3 regions of the Shewanella sp. 10N.286.51.B8 genome follow, and region 2 is predicted to be linked to each of the others. Evidence: predicted binding sites of a transcription regulator. Region 2 holds the regulator's gene; each other region holds the start of a gene.

Region 1 (7,300 bases), on a different contig from region 2:
GGCAATAATACCGTTCGCACGTGGGTTACTGTAAGCCGTTAATGCGGTTTTCTTCACGGTGCCGTGAGCGGTAGCCATAACAATATATTTGTCATCTGCATATTCACGAACAGGTAGAATTGCAGTAATACGCTCACCATCTGACAATGGTAATAAGTTAATGATTGGGCGACCACGAGCGGTACGGCTTGCCAGTGGTAGTTGATAAACTTTCAACCAATACATTTTACCAAAATCAGAGAAACATAAAATCGTATCATGGGTATTGGCAACTAATAGTTTTTCGACGAAATCTTCATCTTTTACTTTAGTAGCAGCTTTACCTTTACCACCGCGGCGCTGAGCTTGATAGTCAGTTAACGGTTGGTACTTGGCGTAACCCATATGAGAAAGTGTTACGACTACATCTTCTTCATTGATTAAGTCTTCTAGACTCATATCAACTTCGTTTTGGTTAATAACAGTACGACGTGGGTCGCCGTATTGCTCAAGCATTTCTTCTAATTCTTCTTTGATCACTTCCATCAAGCGCTCAGGACTACGAAGAATGAATAATAAGCTTGCAATGAACTCAAGTAACTCTTCGTATTCTGAAAGAATCTTCTCGTGCTCTAAACCTGTTAGGCGATGTAAACGTAGCTCAAGAATAGCTTGTGCTTGTTGCTCAGTCAGGAAGTACTTGCCTTCACGGATACCATACTCTGGCTCTAACCATTCAGGTCGAGCAGCATCATCACCGGCTTTTTCAAGCATGCCTTGAACGTTACCAAGATCCCAACCTTGTGCCACTAATTTTACTTTCGCTTCCGCAGGGGTTGGCGATTCTTTAATTAGTGCAATGATTGGATCGATGTTAGCTAATGCAATAGCCAATGCTTCAAGAATATGAGCACGTTCACGGGCTTTACGTAATTCAAATACAGTACGGCGCGTCACCACTTCACGACGGTGAAGAATGAAGCACTCTAGCATTTCTTTCAGGTTAAACAGTTTAGGCTGACCATTGGTCAATGCCACCATGTTAATACCAAAAGAACATTGCATTTGAGTTTGCGCATATAAGTTGTTTAAAACAACTTCACCGACTTCGCCACGTTTGATCTCGATAACGATGCGCATACCGTCTTTATCAGATTCATCACGTAGACCAGTAATACCTTCAATCTTTTTATCTTTAACAAGCTCAGCAATCTTTTCGATCAAGCGGGCTTTGTTAACCTGATATGGGATTTCAGTAACAATAATACGCTCACGGCCATTATTGTCTTCAATTTCAGCTTTTGAGCGCATAATCGCACGGCCACGACCGGTCTTATACGCGTCAATGATCCCTTTACGACCATTAATGCTGGCTGCTGTCGGGAAATCAGGACCTGGGATGTAATCCATTAATTGCTCAATAGATAACTCAGGTTCTTCAATTAATGCTAAACAGCCTTTAATCACTTCTGAAATGTTATGTGGCGGGATATTTGTTGCCATACCAACCGCAATACCAGACGAACCATTAATTAATAATGTTGGTACACGAGTAGGTAAAACCGCTGGGATAAATTCAGTACCATCATAGTTAGGTACAAAATCTACGGTTTCTTTTTCTAAGTCAGCTAATAAAGAATGTGCCAACTTACGCATACGAATTTCGGTATAACGCATCGCCGCTGCTGAATCGCCATCAACAGAACCAAAGTTACCTTGGCCGTCAACGAGCGTGTAACGCATTGAGAATGGTTGTGCCATACGAACAATCGTATCGTACACGGCCGTGTCACCATGTGGGTGATATTTACCAATTACGTCACCAACAACACGAGCTGATTTTTTATAAGGCTTATTGAAGTCGTTTTTCAACTCGTTCATGGCAAATAACACACGACGGTGAACAGGTTTTAACCCATCACGAACGTCAGGTAATGCACGACCTACGATTACACTCATTGCATAATCTAAATATGAATTCTTTAGTTCGTCTTCGATGTTAATTGGCGAAATTGATGATGCCAGATCAGTCATAAACTGCTCGTTCCCCTAAAATTAGCGCACAATAATTATTCCATTTTATTGTGTAGCTCAAAAACGTGATTTGGCATTCTAACACAGATATTTAAAGAGGCTAGACCCTAGAACAAGGAAATATTAACGCGAGGATAAAAGCTGTCAAAAAATCTTTAAATTCAACTATCTCTATTACATTATTTGCGTATTTCATTTTGATAAATTGCCCCATAAAATACTGATGTCGTTTTTATGGGCAGACATTGAGCAATATTCCGTCAACCAAAGTGAAATCTTGCTTCATCTCACTATGTTTATTCAATCCAATGGTTATAATACCTGCAATAAATACTAATAATTAATGGGTTCTCGACATGTCTAACCAAGAACAAACCACGCCGCAAAATGTAGATCATCAAGAAATAGAAAAATTTGCCCAAATGGCCCAGTCTTGGTGGGATCCTAATGGCAGTTTCAAGCCTTTGCATCAACTTAACCCATTACGCCTTAATTATATCGATCAAACCAGTGGTGGTATTTTTGGTAAGCAAGTATTAGATATCGGTTGTGGTGGTGGTATTTTGTCAGAAAGCATGGCTAAAATTGGTGCCAATGTAACAGGTTTAGACATGGGTGAAGCGCAAATTGAAGTGGCTAAACTGCATGCATTAGAAACTGGCATCGATATCCAATATCAAACCATGACCGCAGAAGAACATGCACAGCAACATCAAGGCTATTATGATGTGGTCACATGCATGGAGATGTTAGAGCACGTCCCTGACCCATTATCAGTGATTAAAGCATGCTGCGATATGATTAAACCTAACGGTTATGTGTTCTTTTCAACCATTAACCGTAACCTGATGTCATATATTCAAGCAATTGTTGGCGCTGAATATGTTTTAAAGATGCTGCCAGTTGGCACGCATGACCACAGTAAGTTCATTAAACCGTCTGAGTTAATCAATTTGGTTGACCAAACAGAGCTTCATTGCCGTGATGCTCTTGGGATAAGCTTTAATCCTTTAACGGGTGTATATAAGTACACGAATAAAGTTGACGTTAATTATATGATCGCCACCCAAAAAGCTGATTAGTATCACATCGTCATCTTTAATAGCCAGCCATAAATAGTAGAACAATATTAAAGTAGTAATACTGCAGTGAATCAATGACATTACTACTTTAATCCTTCACTTAATTCATAATCGGATTAAGTAATCGCTAATAACTTCAGCACGCTTAGGATAACTATGAACAAGATTAAAGGTGTACTCTTTGATTTAGACGGTACATTAGCTGATACAGCCCCAGATCTTGTCCATGCATTAAATTTAAGTTTGCAAGAGCGCGGTATCGCTAGTAAAAGTATTGATAACTTACGCTCTGCTGCCTCCCATGGTAGTTTGGCGCTTGTAAAAGCCGGTATACCTGAGCTTTCCCATGAGTTACAAATCGAAGTTCAGCAAGCTTTGTTAGTGCATTACCAACGGGTCAATGGTGAAAAAGCATCATTATTTAGCGGTTTTGATGATTTTCTGTTGTTATTAGAGCAACGTGACATCCCTTATGGTGTTGTTACTAATAAACAAGCCCGTTTTACTCGGCCATTGGTTAAGGCCTTAAACATCGAGCACAAACTCACTGCGATTATCAGTGGTGACTCCACCCAGCACTCCAAACCACATACCGCGCCAATGTTACTTGCTGCCCAGCAAATTAATTGCCTGCCACAGGACATCCTATATATAGGTGATGCTGAAAGGGATTTAATTGCCGCCCGTAATGCTGGGATGAAAGGCGCTATCGCATTATGGGGTTATTTGTCAGAGCAAGATAAACCCAATGAATGGCCGAGTGATTTTCAGTTCAGCAAGGTTGCCGACTTACATCAGGCTTTCCTTAACAAATCTTAAATATAAATAGCAAATAATTTTGTTAACAAAACAATCGATCGCCGAATATTGTAGCGATCGAGCTCACGTTTTTTTTCGGCTAAATATTAATCTTAACCAACAAAATATCGTGTATTTTGACCTAGCAGGTTAGCCTTCACTAACATTGGCCACTATACATAAGATATCCACAACTTATTCACTAAATTGCTGCTTGCAAATCGCCCCAAACCTCACTATCTTGTATGTAAGTTTTAATTAAACACCATATCTTGTGTGTGACATCAGAACAAGACACAAGGCTTTTTCTGCTTTGGGTCTTCAAATAACACTCGTATTTCTTGGATATATTACGTTGTTAGTGCTTATGGATGATCAACTTACAAGGGAACGTATTGTGATTTAATGGCGATCGTAAACGAGACGATTAAAAAAGATCCAAAATTTAAATCACGCAAACTATTTTACAATCAAGGCTTTTTTAATGAACAGCAATATGACAGTCACAAAACGCAGTGGCGAACGCGAAACAATCGATTTAGACAAAATTCATCGCGTTATCGAGTGGGCAGCTAAAGGATTGAAAAACGTTTCAGTCTCAGAAGTTGAATTACGTTCTCATCTACAATTCTTTGACGGTATTCCAACTGAAGCAATCCACGAAACCATTATTAAAGCAGCAGCAGACTTAATCTCACCAGAAGCGCCTGATTATCAATTCCTCGCTGCAAGACTTGCTGTTTTTCATTTACGTAAAAAAGCTTTTGGCCAATTTGAGCCACCGAAGTTAGTTGATCAAGTCACTCGCTTGGTTGAACTTGGCAAATACGATAAGCATATTTTAGAAGATTACACGTCAGAAGAATTAACCATTTTAGATGGTTATATTGACCACTGGCGCGATATGAACTTTTCTTATGCTGCAGTTAAACAGCTTGAAGGCAAATACCTAGTTCAAAACCGCGTCACTAACGAAATTTATGAAAGTGCTCAGTTCCTGTATATTTTAGTGGCAGCTTGTTTATTTGCGCGTTACCCAAAAGACACCCGTTTAGATTACATCAAACGTTTTTATGACGCGGCTTCAACATTTAAGATTTCTTTACCAACCCCAATCATGGCAGGTGTACGTACTCCGACACGTCAATTTAGCTCATGTGTTTTAATTGAATGTGACGACAGCCTTGACTCTATCAATGCGACCGCATCTTCAATTGTAAAATACGTTAGTCAACGCGCAGGTATTGGGATCAATGCCGGTCGTATCCGTGCATTAGGTAGCCCTATTCGCGGTGGTGAAGCATTCCATACCGGTTGCTTACCATTTTACAAATACTTTCAAACAGCGGTTAAATCGTGCTCTCAAGGCGGCGTACGTGGTGGTGCAGCTACCCTATTCTACCCGTTATGGCATTTAGAAGTTGAATCGTTACTGGTACTTAAAAATAACCGTGGTGTTGAAGACAACCGTGTTCGCCATCTTGATTACGGTGTACAGCTAAACAAATTGATGTACCAACGTTTAATCAAAGGTCAAAACATCAGCCTATTCAGCCCATCTGATGTGCCAGGTTTATACGACGCTTTCTTCGCTGATCAAGACGAATTTGAACGTCTATACCTTCAGTATGAAGCTGACTTAAGCATTCGTCGTAAAGAGATTAAAGCAGTTGAATTATTTTCATTGATGATGCAAGAGCGTGCATCAACAGGCCGAATCTACATTCAAAATGTTGATCACTGCAATACTCACAGCCCATTTGATCCGCAAGTTGCGCCAATTAAGCAATCAAACCTTTGTTTAGAAATCGCCTTGCCAACTAAACCGTTGAAGAATATTGATGATCCAAATGGTGAGATTGCCCTTTGTACATTATCAGCATTAAACCTTGGTGCTATCAAAGATTTATCAGAGCTAGAACCATTAGCTGACTTAGCAGTACGTGCATTAGATAACTTGCTTGATTATCAAGATTACCCAATCATTTCAGCGCAACTTGGTTCTATGAATCGTCGTACTCTAGGCATAGGTGTGATTAACTTCGCTAATTACCTTGCTAAGAATGGCATGAAATATTCTGATGGCTCAGGTAATAACTTGACCCATAAAACCTTTGAAGCAATTCAATTTTACTTATTGAAAGCATCAAACAATTTAGCAAAAGAGCAAGGCGCATGTCCTTTGTTCAATGAAACAACGTACGCTCAAGGTATTTTACCCATTGATACCTATAAACGTGACTTGGATAAAATTTGTGACGAGCCATTACACATGGATTGGGAAGGTTTACGTGCCGATATTAAACAGCACGGCCTGCGTAACTCCACTCTTTCGGCATTAATGCCGTCTGAAACATCATCGCAAATTTCTAATGCAACCAATGGCATTGAACCACCACGTGGCCTGATCAGTGTTAAAGCCAGTAAAGATGGTCAATTAAAGCAAGTTGTACCTGACTTTGATGAACTTAAAGATAAGTATGAATTACTTTGGAATATGCCAAATAATGAGGGTTACTTACAGTTAGTCGCTTTGATGCAGAAGTTTGTGGACCAAGCAATCTCATCAAATACCAATTACGACCCGACACGATTTGATAATCAAAAAGTGCCTATGCAAACCTTACTGAAAGATTTGCTCACCGCTTATAAGCTTGGGGTTAAGACCCTTTACTATCACAACACCCGTGATGGTGCATCGGATCAGTTTGATGACATCACTGTCGTTGAAAAAGAAGACGATGGTTGTGCAAGCGGCGCTTGTAAGATTTAATCACTAATTAGCATATCAACGCGGGGAGTTTTCCCCGCTTTTTTGGGATATAAAAATGGCTTACTCTACTTTCTGTCAAACTCCGAACAACCCAATGTATGAACCTATGTTCATGGGACAACCCGTTAACGTTGCACGTTACGATCAACAAAAATATGAAGTGTTCGAAAAGTTAATTGAAAAACAATTATCCTTTTTCTGGCGTCCGGAAGAAGTAGATGTAAGTAAAGATAAAATCGATTATCAAAGTTTACCTGAGCATGAAAAGCATATTTTTATCTCAAACCTCAAATACCAAACCTTACTTGATTCAATTCAAGGCCGCTCACCAAACGTAGCATTATTGCCATTAGTGTCGTTACCTGAGCTTGAAACTTGGATTGAAACTTGGTCTTTCTCTGAAACTATTCACTCTCGTTCATATACCCATATTATTCGTAATATTGTTAATGATCCTTCAGTAGTTTTTGATGACATCGTCGTCAACCAAGAAATCTTAAAACGGGCCGGTGATATCGCTCAATATTATGATGACTTGATTGAATTAACCCAAGTGATGAATCTACACGGACAAGGCACGCACCTCATCAACGGTAAAGAAATTACCGTTAATAGCCGTATTCTTAAAAAATCA
Region 2 (7,300 bases):
TTCACCACCAGAAAGCACTGCGATTTTTTCATCCCAATCCGGCAAGCGCAGTGCATTAGCTGCGCGCTCTAATACCATATCAAGATTATGGGCATCTTGAGATTGAATAATGGCTTCAAGTTGACCTTGCTCTTTTGCAAGCGCATCAAAGTCAGCATCAGGTTCTGCGTAAAGTGCATACACTTCATCTAAACGTGTAAGGGCATTTTTAGCTTCGCTTACGGCTTCTTCGATAGCCTCACGGACGGTTTGAGATTCATCCAGCTTAGGTTCTTGAGGAAGGTAGCCGATTTTTAAATCTTGCATCGGGCGAGCTTCACCTTCGATTTCAGTATCTAACCCTGCCATGATTCTAAGCAGAGTAGATTTACCTGAACCGTTTAAACCCAGTACACCAATCTTGGCGCCAGGAAAAAAACTAAGGGAAATATCTTTAAGGATTTGTTTTTTAGGTGGAACAATCTTGCCCACTCTAAGCATGCTATATACAAACTGAGCCATATTTATATCTCTTTGACTAAGATTCGGACTAGGAAATTTAATTAATTCTACTTCAATCTCGCCGTAACTGAAAATCGAACTTTTGTCATTGAAGGTTTATTCCACACCGATACGTCAAAAAACTACTTAACAAAAACAACCGAATAAAGTAATAATCGTCTACAACATAGTTGTAACAACCCGATTTGTGGATAGAAAGAGGGACAATCACTGATTGTTGGTGATATCAGGTTAATTTTTCAAAATATGTTAAGGGATTAAAGTGAGCACGATACAAAGGAAGGCTTTAAAGAGAATATTACTGTGTAATTCGTTGTTTTCTGTTTCAATATTCTGCTTGTGTAGTCAAGTTAATGCCCAAGAACACCAAGCAAAAGAATACAGGTCTTTATTCATTGAAAAAGACCAACCAACCGCTGTTTTCACCATTAGCAGCAAAGATGAAAGTTCAGTTAAATCCTTTTATTCAGCAGCAGTAAATCAATCATATTCAAATGAAGTTAATCAACTTAAATATGAGCCATCAGGTTTAGTCATAAGCTCTATCACTGCAGGAAAAGACATTAGAAGTATTAGTGGGCCTGATTTACAAGAAGGTGAAACTCTTATCACAGATACTGAGCTAATAGATAAAGACTGGTGGGGAGCATTAACTGAAATTTCTACGGTATTAGTCATTGGCGAGGTACTTTACCTGACCAGTGAAGAAAGTATGGAAGGAGATTTTGATTACGAAATTGAAGGCAATGCAGGGCAATATTTTGCAGATAGAATTGTGACAACTGATGCTTGGAAACTTGATGACAACAAGGTAGGCATGAATTGGGGGCATACCTATGCTGGTGCACTGTATTATCAAGCGTTCCGTAATTATAACTTTAATTATTATGAATCTTTGGCGGGTAATTTTATAGCATCGGCAGTCTGGGAAGTCTTTGCTGAATATAAAGAAGTGGTAAGTGTGAATGATCAAATCGTTACAACATTTGGTGGTGCAGTATTGGGTGAAAGCTTATTTCAAATATCTGAAATGTTAGATTCAAAACAAGGTTGGGTCCCAACGGCTTTTAGTAGTGTTTTTAATCCGGCTAAAACCATTAAAGGTTGGTTTGGTTATGATAACCCACAACGGTTTAATCGAACATACGCCAAGGATATGTTCAACATCTATACAGGTGCAATGTACTCCAGCAAAAAGCAGGCTGATATTTCTACTACTTCTTTAATATTGGGATTAGAGGCGAGTATTGATAGTGTTCAAGGTAAATATGATGCTTTATCTGCGACACCTAGCCAGGTCGATTTAAACATGGAACTGGGGATTTCTAACGAAGGAATTGAAGATTGGCAAATGGATTCTTCGATTTTTTTAGGTGGCTGGACGAGCGATGTTAATACCATATTAGATTCTGAAAATAGACGCCAGACTTGGTTTATTGGCCCATCCATGGGGCTGGAATATAGCAGTCTGGGTCAAGATGAAGAGGAAGATTTTTACGCAGCAATCAATGTGATTGGTGTATCTGCTGGAACGCAATGGTTTGTTGATGATGTTTCGATAAGTATCAGAGGCGACCTGTTTGGTGATTTTAGTATGGTGAAACCCTTTGCAACAAAAGATTATCGCCAAAATGGAGGCCATTTTTGGGGGACAAAATCGGTGCTTTGGGAAGGTGGCTATGGATATGCTTTAGGCCATACAGCCAAATTAGCACTAGAGGCGAATTATAAAGAATTGTTGCTCGGGGTTAAGTTTCAAAGTCAACGCTGGGACTCTATAGATGATAATGAGTTTAATCGAAGCAGTGATTGGAATCCAAACGTCAGTGACCTAGATTTTAAAGATGCACGTGATAGGTATGAAGTTTATCTCGATGTTCCTTTAACGAATACTATGAGTATCAGTATTCACCATGAACGTATCGATCGAAGTGGCACATTAACCGGAATTGAAAACTTGGCCATTGCCAATCGAAATGATGAAACAGAAAGTCGCAGTAGTATTCACTTTACTTATCAATATTAGCCGATAAATCATTGCCTGTATCATAGATTAGACTATCTAGTTTTTGTGATAAATTGAGCTGTAGAGCTTAAATATTTTGCTGATTAATATTTTAGAAAAGAGTTTTCTTAAAATTGTCACAAGGTTATGAAACTAAGAGTTAATTTGGATTTTTCTATGAAATACAATTACTGAAAGCTGCTGCAGCTGAAAATTTATAGATGGCAAATGGTACTCATAATGAATTGCAAGTAATTTCATGTTTCAAATGCTGGGATTGTGATCAATTGCGCTGTATCATACCGCGCAACCCTACTATAAGAATTAACAGCTGGAGTGAGCAATGCTAAAGAAAGCTATGAATATCGCAGATTATGATCCACAACTATTTGCAGCAATTGAAGATGAGACTCGTCGCCAAGAAGAGCACATTGAATTAATCGCATCAGAAAACTATACCAGCCCACGTGTTCTTGAAGCTCAAGGTTCACAGCTAACTAACAAGTATGCAGAAGGTTACCCTGGTAAGCGTTATTACGGTGGTTGTGAGCATGTGGATATTGCAGAAGAGTTAGCTATTTCTCGTGCAAAAGAATTATTCGGCGCTACATACGCTAACGTACAACCACATTCTGGTTCTCAAGCAAACTCAGCTGTTTTCATGGCACTGCTTCAAGGCGGTGATACTGTTTTAGGTATGAGTTTAGCCCATGGTGGTCACTTGACTCATGGTTCTCACGTTAGCTTTTCTGGCAAGTTATACAATGCGGTACAGTACGGCATTGATGAAGTAACAGGTAAAATTGACTACGCAGAAGTTGAGCGTTTAGCCGTTGAGCATAAACCCAAAATGATCATTGCTGGTTTTTCTGCTTACTCTGGGATCATAGATTGGGGCAAATTCCGCGAAATCGCTGATAAAGTAGGTGCTTACTTATTTGTTGATATGGCGCACGTTGCCGGTCTTGTGGCTGCGGGTATCTACCCGAATCCGCTACCACACGCACACGTTGTGACAACCACTACCCATAAAACCCTAGCGGGCCCTCGTGGTGGTTTGATTTTATCTGCCATTAACGATGAAGCTATCTATAAAAAACTAAACTCTGCAGTATTCCCTGGTGGCCAAGGTGGCCCATTAATGCACGTTATTGCAGCCAAAGCGGTAGCATTTAAAGAAGCATTAGACCCTGAATTTACCACTTATCAAGAGCAAGTGGTTGCTAATGCGAAAGTGATGGCGAAAACCTTCATTGAGCGTGGCTACAATGTTGTTTCTGGTGGCACCGATAACCATTTATTCTTACTTGATTTAATCAACAAGGATATCACTGGTAAAGACGCAGATGCTGCGCTAGGTCATGCAAATATCACAGTTAACAAAAACTCAGTACCAAATGATCCACGTTCACCGTTTGTGACGTCTGGTTTACGTATTGGCTCTCCTGCTATTACCCGCCGCGGTTTCACTGAAACTGAATCTGTAGAGTTAACTAACTGGATGTGTGATGTGTTAGATGACATCACTAACGAAGCTACTATTGAGCGCGTTAAAAACCAAGTGCTTGAATTATGCGCTAAGTTCCCAGTTTACGGTTAATGTCAACCGAGATTGATTAACATAAACAATGATCTATTTAACTAACGCGGATAATCTTTTCGATAAGGTTAACCTTGTAAAGTAAATAGGATAAACTTCAATGGTCGTAAGTACTCAGTGCTTACGGCCATTTTGTTTTTTATTTCAGGAGCGGATATGCATTGCCCATTTTGTAGCGCGACAGATACGAAAGTTATTGATTCAAGACTCGTGGCTGAAGGCCATCAAGTGCGCCGTCGCCGGGAATGTACTGAGTGTCATGAACGCTTCACCACTTTTGAAGGCGCCGAATTAGTCATGCCGCGGGTGATCAAGCAAGATGGCACTCGCCAACCATTTGATGAAGATAAGCTGCGTGGCGGCATGCTTCGGGCTGTTGAAAAACGCCCAGTTTCAATCGATCAAATTGAGCAAGCGTTAAGTAAGATTAAGTCCACTCTTAGAGCAACAGGTGAGCGTGAAATTGATTCGGCCATGATTGGTAATTTGATGATGGATCAATTGATGATCCTAGATAAAGTTGCCTATATCCGTTTTGCTTCAGTTTATCGCGCCTTTGAAGATGTTTCCCAATTCGGTGAAGCCATCGCCAAGCTGCAAAAATAATCTAGCTTATTTTTATTGCCGTCTTTAATTAATTGCAGTCTTACATTTGTTGGTATTGGCACTTTGTATTCTTGCCAATGATTAACCTTATTTAGCAGTTCTGAATTTTAATGACTGCTTTTTAGTTTCTAGAAGGTCTTTATGTCTCAGTGGTCAAAATGTGATATTGAAATGATGAGCCTTGCTATTTCATTAGCTGAAAAAGGCCGTTATACCACACGTCCAAATCCTAATGTGGGTTGTGTGATTGTCGCCAATGGCGAGATCATTGGTCAAGGCTATCATATTAAAGCGGGTGGCCCCCACGCCGAAATTCACGCCTTAAAAGATGTCGAAAATCGACAATTACAACAGCTACTCCCTCAAGCTACAGCCTATGTCACCCTTGAACCCTGCAGTCATTATGGCAAAACCCCGCCATGTGCTAAGGCATTAATTGCAGCCAAAGTGAAGCGAGTGGTGATTGCGCAAATGGATGCGAATCCGCAAGTGGCGGGTAATGGCGTTAGCATGCTTGAAGCGGCAGGTATTAAAGTTGATGTGGGTTTGCTAACAGCTGCGGCAAGCCAACTTAATATCGGCTTTATGAAACGCATGACTACGGGATTACCTGAAATCACCATTAAGCTGGCAGCCAGTTTGGATGGTAAAACCGCGCTATCGAATGGGGTATCAAAGTGGATAACCGGCCCCGAAGCCAGAGCCGATGTGCAAAAGCTGCGCGCCCGTCATTGCGCGCTAGTGACTGGCGTTGAAACTGTGTTAGCTGACGACCCCTCTTTGAATGTGCGCTACGAGCAATTGGCTAGTGTACAAAACAGCCTTGCTGAGTCTGACCTTCAACAGCCTTTAAGAGTGGTGCTTGATAGTAAAGCAAGGCTGACTGCCGACTATAAAATGTTTACTATTGAAACGCCGATTTTGCTGGTGTCTTGTGTCGACTATCCAGCAGAAGTAAAACAAGATTTTAAGTCCCATGTTAGCTTTATCACAATAGCGGCTAATAACGATGGACGAGTTGATTTGCATGCTTTATTTACACACTTAGGCCAGCATTGTAACTCAGTATTAGTCGAGGCTGGTGCCAGCGTTGCTGGTAGTGTTATTCAAAGTAAATTAGCTGATACACTTTATTTGTACCAAGCAATGAAAATATTAGGCAGTCATGGACGCAATTTGATGCAATTAGACGACTATCAAACTATGGATCAGATTCCTGATGTACAATTAACGGATTGTCGCAGAATTGGTACAGACCAACGACTGATTTTAAAGCTTAATTCGCCAGCGAATTAACTAATGCAATTTTGTCTATCGGTCGATGCTAAGCGTGGCCCAAAAGATAACAAGTGAGTAAATATGTTTACTGGGATTATTGAAGCACTAGGTACATTAAGAAAAGTTGAGCGTAAAGGCGATGATATTCGTTTGACTGTAGCCAGTGGCAAGCTCGACTTAACCGATGTAAAACTGGGTGACAGTATTGCCACTAATGGGGTGTGTTTAACCGTAGTACAATGTTTAGCAGATGGTTATGTTGCAGATATTTCTGCTGAAACCGTTGCCTTAACCGGATTTGCTAAATATAACGTCGGTCAAAAAGTAAACCTTGAAAAAGCGGTGACCCCAACGACCCGATTAGGCGGCCATATGGTTAGCGGTCATGTGGATGGTATTGCCACAGTGGAGCAGCGCCTTGTGCGTGGCCAAGCCATTGAGTTTTGGCTGGCAGCTCCCGCTGAGTTATCTCGTTATATTGCTCATAAAGGTTCGATCACCATTGATGGCGTTAGCTTAACGGTAAATGAAGTTGATCAGCACAGATTCAGATTAACCATAGTGCCTCACACTGCAGCTGAAACCACCTTATTAGCTTTACAAGCGGGTCATAGCGTCAACATCGAAGTTGACCTTATTGCACGTTATCTTGAACGCTTAATGAAAGTAGAACAAAAGCCAGCCACTGAAAGTGGTGTCACAATGGAATTGTTGGCAAGTGCTGGATTTATGCGATAACTGATTATTACTGGTAAATATTATTACCGGAGCATATTTACTCTATATCGCTGATATAGACAAAACAATATAAAGGTCTTAGCAATGGCATTACATAGTATAGAAGAGATCATCGAAGACATTCGTCAAGGTAAGATGGTTATCTTGATGGACGATGAAGACAGAGAGAACGAAGGTGATCTTATCATGGCGGCCGATAAGGTGACGCCAGAGGCCATTAATTTTATGGCGACCTTTGGCCGTGGACTGATTTGCCAAACCATGACTAAAGAGCGTTGCCAGCAACTGAACTTGCCGTTAATGGTTACCAACAATAATGCTCAGTTCTCAACAAATTTTACCGTTTCCATTGAAGCGGCAACGGGGGTCACAACGGGCATTTCAGCCCATGATCGCGCTGTAACCGTTCAAGCGGCTGTTGCTAAAGATGCTAAAGCATCAGATTTAGTTCAGCCTGGTCATATTTTTCCACTTATGGCACAAGATGGCGGGGTGTTAATTCGCGCCGGTCACACAGAAGCGGGTTGTGATTTAGCCCGTCTTGCAGGCTGCGAGCCATCTGGCGTGATAGT
Region 3 (7,300 bases), on a different contig from region 2:
AGAAAATAGGTTTATGAATATCTTAAGCTTAATAAGGGGCTTTTCCTAGCTCAATACAGGTCAGTAATAAGCGTAAGTCGAATTCCAGCTGGTGGTAATCGCTGGTCATATATTCGCACAGTTGATAAAAAGCTTTGTTGTGATCTTTTTCTTTAAGGTGGGCTAATTCGTGCACCACCACCATTCTCAGTAATGGCTCAGGCACATGGCGTAGTCGTGATGAAATTCGAATTTCATTCTTAGCTTTGACCTTACTGCCTTGTACGCGATTGGCGTAGGTATGTAGGCCTAAGGCTTGATGACTGAGGGTGATTTTGTCGTCAAAAACCACTTTAGAAAGCGGCGCAGACTGTTTTAAGAATTGCTGTTTAAACACCATGGTGTAGTCATAAAGCGCTTTATCAGTGCGTATATCGTGCACACTTGGGTAACGCTTTAATAGCACGGCAGCTAAGCTGTCATTGGCAATATAGCCTTTTACCTGTTCGATGGTTTGGGCTGAATAACCGGCAATGTATTTAAGCTGGGCTGTTTGCTGTTTTTTGGCCTTTACCTCATCACTGGTTACCAGGCTTGCTAGGGCTTGCTTAGCCGCCAGTTTAGTCGCTGTAGCTTGATTAACCGCTTTTACCGTCATTTGCGGCGGCGCACTTGGTCTGACTTTTTTTGATGTAACAGGAGTGGAAAATGAGGCGGATTTTCTTGAATTCATAGGGATATTTATTGCTTACTTTAAGCTTATCAGTAAGCTGCTTTTACCCACAAACAGGCCATAAAGCAGCTTACTCACAAGAAAATCTAATTCAAACTGAGTTAGATTTTGCCATACATGTGGCGGTTTTGCTGAGCGTATGCGGCTTCAAAAGCAGGTAATTGCACACGTTTAAGCTCAAGGGTATCAAGATCGGCTTGTGGCGGATTACGCTTTAGCTCTTCTTTGATAGTCACTGGGCTAATAATCGCTACTGGTAATTCAGTAATTTGAATTGCTGCTTCAAGTTTAAAGCTAGTAGCAGAGCCGGAGAACTTGCCTTTTTGTTCACGTTCAATAATCACGATTTCATCAACTTTGTAATCTTCCATTAATTTATGGAAAGCAAAATGAAATTCACGAATTGATTCTGTTTCAACAGATTTTGAAATGCTGAACGAGATTTGACGACATTCCGGTACGTTGAATGACTCTTTCTCATAATTTAATAAGCTGATGATGGCTTCGCCACCTTTTAATTCTACACCACAAATCTTCATGTTATACCTTACTTAGAGCGAGTTTATTTGGCATGTTGTTGAGCTGTGCTCAAATATGTTCATGCTGTCAAAATTACGGTTATTCTTCGTCACTGACAATTGAATCATCTGTTTCGATAATTTTTGCTGGTTTTGCTTTACGGCGCATTGGTGCGTCACCAATATCAATACCGGTGGCAAAGCGCTTGTCGCGTTTAGGTGCCACTTTTGGCTTCTTGCTAGCGACACGCTTGGCATTACCTGTATTGGCATCAGCTGATTTTGCATTGGCGCTTGATGCCTTAGGCTTGTCTCTTAAGCCTTTAAATTTAGCTTCAAGGCCTGCGATAGTTGAGAAGTCAAAGTTCTTACGTAAGAACACCTGTACTTTCTTAAAGCTATCCCAGTCTTTCGGGCCTACTAATGAAATAGCATCGCCTTTAGCGCCTGCGCGGCCAGTACGGCCAATACGGTGAACATATTCTTCTGCAAACTTTGGCATGTCAAAGTTAATTACTAATGACACATTTAATAAGTCTAACCCGCGAGAAGCAACATCTGTGGTGACTAAAATCTTTTGTTGGCCACGGCTGAATTTGTCCATAATTTGATTACGTGCTGACTGACTTAAGTCACCACTGAGCGCAGCGGTTTCTAGCCCTTCAGCAGACAATAGTTTGGCGAGTCTGTCAGTGTCTGAGCGAGTTGCAGTAAAAATGATCACTTGCTTGTGTTGCTCATGTTTTAAAATATGCTGCAGCAGGGCTTGTTTGTGATCAAGGTGGTCAACTAAAAAGATGCGCTGAACAATATCTTTATGCTCTGCATGCGATGCGCCAATAGCCACATGGCTAGGGGTCTTTAATAATGTTGCGGCGATATCATTGATGTCATCGTGATCTAATGTCGCTGAAAACATCAAGGTTTGTCTGCGCTTATGATCTGCAGCGTCATTAATGGCTTTAAGTTGTGGCGCAAAACCAAGATCTAACATGCGATCGGCTTCATCAAGTACCAGTAACTCTAAGCCATTTAGGTATAAGTGGCGCTGTTGAAGATGATCGGCAATACGCCCAGGTGTTGCCACAATAAAGTGTGGGTCACGAGATAGCGATTTTGCTTGATCGTTAAAGTTCTCGCCACCTAAAATACTAATGGCTTTATATTGGGTATTGGCAACCAGTAAACGTAATTGACCATAGACTTGCTGAGCAAGTTCACGGGTTGGCAATAAAATCAGAACGCGAGGGTCTTTTTTAGAGAGGGCCCTAGTCGATATTACCCGCTGCAAAGCAGGTAATAAAAACGCCAGGGTTTTACCTGAACCGGTTTTAGATGATGCCATTAAATCTTTACCCGCTAGGGCAATTGGCAGGGCTTGCTGCTGAATTTCTGTTGGCTCAGAAATGCCCATATGCTTTAGACTGTCTAGTAAGCGTTTATCTAAAGAAAAATCGGTAAATAACAAAGGTAAATCCCCTAAAAAATGATAGCCAGATATTATAACGTGTAAGCGACTTGATAGCCAACAGCTTAAGCGTAAGATAAGCTACTTAGGTGTGCAAAAATGGTTAAGGGTTTGGTAAATGTCTAAGGCTTCAAAAGAAAATAAATCATCACTTCGTGTTGGGATCGCCCTCGGTAGTGGCGCGGCTAAGGGCTGGGCTCATATTGGGGTGATAAAAGAGCTGGCCGCCATGGGGATCCACCCTGAAAAGATTGCTGGCTGCTCTGTTGGGGCTCTGGTGGGCGCAGCTTATGCTAATGATCATTTAGAAGAGTTACATGAGTGGGTGAGTGGGTTTTCTAGTTGGGATGTTTTAGGCTTAATGGATTTAAGCTGGCGCAAAGGTGGCTTAATCAGTGGTGAAAAAGTATTTGATGTTTTAGCTGGTCGAATAGGCGATCTAAAAATAGAGCAATTGCAAAAGCCGTTTGCGGCAGTGGCGACCGATTTATATTCTGGCCAAGAAATTTGGTTCAAAGAAGGCGATTTACGTCATGCGGTAAGAGCCTCGTGTTCAATGCCGGGCTTTTTACCCCCAGTACAATTGCATGATCGCTGGTTAGTGGATGGCGCAGTGGTAAACCCTGTGCCAGTGTCAATGTGCCGCACCATGGACGTTGATGTAGTGATTGCAGTGGACTTAAATGGTCACCGCCGTAATAGTATGCATATGTTGCCTCAACAAATGACCAGCTGTGCGCCCACTGAAATTGAAAAGCAATTAGTGGCCAAAGAGCCAGAGTCGGCGTTTATGGATCTGCTAGGTAAAGGTAAAGAGTATATAAATAGTTTTTCAGAAAAGTTTTCCACAAGCACGAAATCTCACCCTGGGATGATTGCGGTGATGTCGCAATCAATGGATATTTTAGAGCAGCGCCATAAACGCGCCAGATTAATGGGCGATCCACCGGATGTGTGTTTAGTGCCACAGCTTGCTGATATCGGTACCATGGAGTTTCATCGTGCTGATGAAGCGATAGAAGCAGGCCGTCAATCTGTGCGCCAATCTGCGCATTTAATTTATGCAGCCCTTGGTATTAGCCCAAATGATTAACGCCAATTAAAGCGCTTTGCTTTAATCATACTGATTTTTAACGGTTGAAATGACCTGTTTAAGCATCAATATACCAGTATAAATCTGTGATAACTATTTGTATAAATCTGCGATAACTATTCGTATAAGCCTGCAATTACCAGTTTAAATCTGTAATAAATAGCAATCTATTTATAGGCGTTTCAGCACTCAGTAGCTGCTTTTTATAACCTGGTCAAGTTCAACTTTTCTAAATAGTGTTGAGCTTGGCAGTAATTTTTTTCATTTTGTTCCCCTTCATCAAAACATGATCTAGATCATGGATTTTTAGTGCCTATTATTGCTTAATGCACCATATATTGTGTTTGTTGATAATTATGTGTGGATATATAGTGTTTATATCCTGTGCATAAAAGGAGTAAAAGTAATGCCTGTAGTAATTAAAAGGGACGGTTGTCGTACTCTATTTGATGAGTCGCGGATCAAGGATGCCATTGTTGCAGCAATGGAAACTGCTACAGGTAGTGCTGATGAAGACTATGCTTCAACAGTCGCTTGTGTGATTAGAGATCAAGTTGCTAACGATGAAGAAGTTGAGATCCATCATTTACAAGCTTTAGTTGAAAACTTATTAATGGAAGGTCCTCATAAAGAGGTTGCGCGTCATTATATTGAGTATCGTCACGACCGTGATATTTGCCGTGAAGCCAAAAGTAAATTGAACTGCGAAATTCGTGGTTTGGTTGAACAAAGCGACGCGTCGATTTTAAATGAAAATGCCAATAAAGACGCTAAAGTTATTCCAACTCAACGGGATTTACTTGCTGGCATCGTGGCCAAACATTATGCCAAGTCGCATCTATTGCCAAAAGATATTGTTGCTGCACATGAGTCAGGTCAACTGCATTATCACGACTTAGACTATGCACCATTCTTCCCAATGTTTAACTGCATGCTAATTGATTTAGCTGGCATGTTAACCCATGGTTTTAAAATGGGTAACGCTGAAATTGACACCCCTAAATCAATTTCAACTGCGACTGCAGTAACTGCGCAAATTATTGCCCAAGTGGCTAGCCATATCTATGGCGGCACCACCATTAACCGCATTGATGAAGTATTAGCTGAGTTCGTTCAAAAGAGCTATCAAAAGCAGTTGGTTATCGGTAAAGAGTGGGGCGTAGCAGATGTTGAAGCCTTTGCCATGGCGCAAACTGAAAAAGAATGTTACGACGCATTCCAGTCTTTAGAATATGAAGTAAATACCCTTCATACCGCCAATGGTCAAACGCCATTTGTGACCTTTGGTTTTGGCTTAGGCTCGTGCTGGGAAGCGCGTTTAATTCAAAAGTCGATTCTTAAAGTACGTATGGCAGGTCTAGGTAAAAACCGTAAAACAGCGGTATTCCCAAAACTGGTTTTTGCTATTCGTGATGGCCTAAATCATAAAGCTGCTGATGCTAACTACGATGTGAAGAAGTTAGCATTAGAGTGTGCCACCATGCGCATGTATCCAGATATTCTTAATTATGAACAAGTTGAACGCGTTACTGGTTCATTTAAAACGCCAATGGGTTGTCGTTCATTCTTAGGAACTTATGAAGAAAATGGTGAGTTAATTCATGAAGGGCGTAACAACTTAGGTGTTGTCAGCTTAAACTTACCTAGAATCGCCATTGAAGCCAAGGGCGACGAAACCGCTTTCTTTGCCTTATTAGAACAGAGAATGACACTCGCTCGTAAAGCACTCGATACCCGTATTGCCCGCTTAGTGGGTGTAAAAGCGCGTGTTGCACCAATCCTATATATGGAAGGTGCTTGTGGTGTTCGTTTAAATGCAGATGATGATGTGTCTGAAATCTTTAAAAATGGCCGCGCGTCAATCTCATTAGGCTACATTGGCTTACATGAAACCATTAATGCACTTTATGGTACTGATGAGCACGTGTTTGATAGCGAGCTGTTACGCACTAAAGCCATTGAAATTATCTCAGTGATGAAGCGCGCGACTGAAGCGTGGAAACAAGAAACAGGTTATGGCTTTAGCCTATACAGCACCCCAAGTGAAAACTTATGTAGTCGTTTTTGCCAGCTAGATGCCAAAGAGTTTGGTGTGGTTGCAGGGGTTACTGATAAAGGTTACTACACTAACAGTTTCCATTTAGACGTCGAAAAGAAAGTCAATCCATACGATAAAATTGAGTTTGAATTACCGTACCCAGAAATCACCAATGGTGGCTTTATTTGTTACGGTGAGTTCCCGAACATGCAGCACAATATTGAAGCATTAGAAAACGTCTGGGATTACAGTTACACCAGAGTGCCTTATTACGGTACCAATACCCCAATCGATGAATGTTATGACTGTGGTTACGTTGGTGAGTTTAACTGTACCAGTAAAGGTTTTGTGTGCCCTAAATGTGGCAACCATGAGCCAAGCCGTGTGTCGGTAACCCGTCGTGTATGTGGTTATCTAGGCAGCCCTGATGCAAGACCATTTAACTATGGTAAGCAAGAAGAAGTTAAACGCCGCATTAAGCATTTATAAATAGCAAATTCATGAAGTTAGCAAAGCTAATTCCGTGATTAACCCAACAAGGCGCTTTAAGCGCCTTGTTTTGGTTTGGCCTTAGTGATGCAAATAGGTTTACAGCGTGAGTGTTTACGCGACAATGAGCAGTAAGAGAAGTGATTATGAATTACCATCAGTATTTTCCTATCGATGTGATCAACGGCCCAGGTACCCGCGCGACCTTGTTTGTTTCAGGTTGTGAGCATCAATGCCGTGGTTGTTATAATCAGTCTACTTGGGATCCTCGTTCAGGCCATGAATTTAGCCAAATGATGGAAGATCAAATTATTGCTGATTTAAATGATACTCGTATTAAGCGCCGTGGTTTATCACTTTCTGGTGGCGACCCATTATTCCCAGCTAATCTCGACAGCATTTTGTCTTTGGTTAAACGGGTAAAACAACAATGCCCAGATAAAGACATTTGGCTATGGAGTGGCTACAAGCTCGATCAAATGTCCCTCAAACAACTGCAAGTATTAGACTATGTAGATGTGTTAGTGGATGGCAAGTTCGAGCAAGATTTAGCGGATCCCAGTTTGAAGTGGCGTGGTAGCAGTAATCAAATTATTCATGATTTAGTTCAAATAGATTAACCATAAGCTGCTGTGGATAATGTGTTTCGTCTAACGAACTGTTATACTTCGCCTCCGTAAACGTGTTGGATTGATACAAGTGCTGTGTTTGAGCATGTTATTGTGTCAGTGGCACAATGTTGAAATTTAAGGTAACACAATGAATTTAAAAGAAGAACTGCAAGCATTAAACGATAAAGCAGAAAAGTTTCGCCGTAAACTTGCTGCTGCACAAGCCCGTGAAGATAAAGCGGTTATCATGCAGTTTAAAAAAGAGATCGCGACAGTAACAAAACGTATTGCAAGTTTGAAAAATCAGCAATCACGTCAATTAAACAAAGCCGGTAAAGATGTAAAAGAACTAAAATTTAGTCGTGTGCTGA

What was found. The regulator NrdR, encoded in region 2, represses ribonucleotide reductase genes. The targets are predictions, from matches to a motif close to AAACACNANATNTNGTGTTT.
Region 1: a site for NrdR is predicted at 4,154-4,173, ahead of nrdA (class 1a ribonucleoside-diphosphate reductase subunit alpha). Genes of this name have one in related genera too.
Region 3: a site for NrdR is predicted at 4,118-4,137, ahead of nrdD (anaerobic ribonucleoside-triphosphate reductase). Genes of this name have one in related genera too.

What each region holds. Positions count from the first base shown of each region.
Region 1 is NZ_JBFRKG010000010.1:56,840-64,139, reverse strand. Features, by position in the region: gene gyrA (DNA gyrase subunit A) at 1-2,013, opposite strand, end outside; gene ubiG (bifunctional 2-polyprenyl-6-hydroxyphenol methylase/3-demethylubiquinol 3-O-methyltransferase UbiG) at 2,370-3,095, shown strand; gene AB4160_RS05915 (HAD family hydrolase) at 3,246-3,914, shown strand; gene nrdA (class 1a ribonucleoside-diphosphate reductase subunit alpha) at 4,378-6,666, shown strand; gene nrdB (class Ia ribonucleoside-diphosphate reductase subunit beta) at 6,722-7,300, shown strand, end outside.
Region 2 is NZ_JBFRKG010000007.1:215,994-223,293, forward strand. Features, by position in the region: gene ettA (energy-dependent translational throttle protein EttA) at 1-501, opposite strand, end outside; gene AB4160_RS03720 (DUF3943 domain-containing protein) at 764-2,527, shown strand; gene glyA (serine hydroxymethyltransferase) at 2,850-4,106, shown strand; gene nrdR (transcriptional regulator NrdR) at 4,263-4,712, shown strand; gene ribD (bifunctional diaminohydroxyphosphoribosylaminopyrimidine deaminase/5-amino-6-(5-phosphoribosylamino)uracil reductase RibD) at 4,854-6,008, shown strand; gene AB4160_RS03740 (riboflavin synthase) at 6,072-6,728, shown strand; gene ribBA (bifunctional 3,4-dihydroxy-2-butanone-4-phosphate synthase/GTP cyclohydrolase II) at 6,813-7,300, shown strand, end outside.
Region 3 is NZ_JBFRKG010000049.1:34,256-41,555, reverse strand. Features, by position in the region: gene AB4160_RS17100 (M48 family metallopeptidase) at 29-712, opposite strand; gene AB4160_RS17095 (DUF3010 family protein) at 814-1,251, opposite strand; gene AB4160_RS17090 (DEAD/DEAH box helicase) at 1,331-2,698, opposite strand; gene rssA (patatin-like phospholipase RssA) at 2,817-3,791, shown strand; gene nrdD (anaerobic ribonucleoside-triphosphate reductase) at 4,198-6,318, shown strand; gene nrdG (anaerobic ribonucleoside-triphosphate reductase-activating protein) at 6,465-6,938, shown strand; gene AB4160_RS17070 (YibL family ribosome-associated protein) at 7,078-7,300, shown strand, end outside.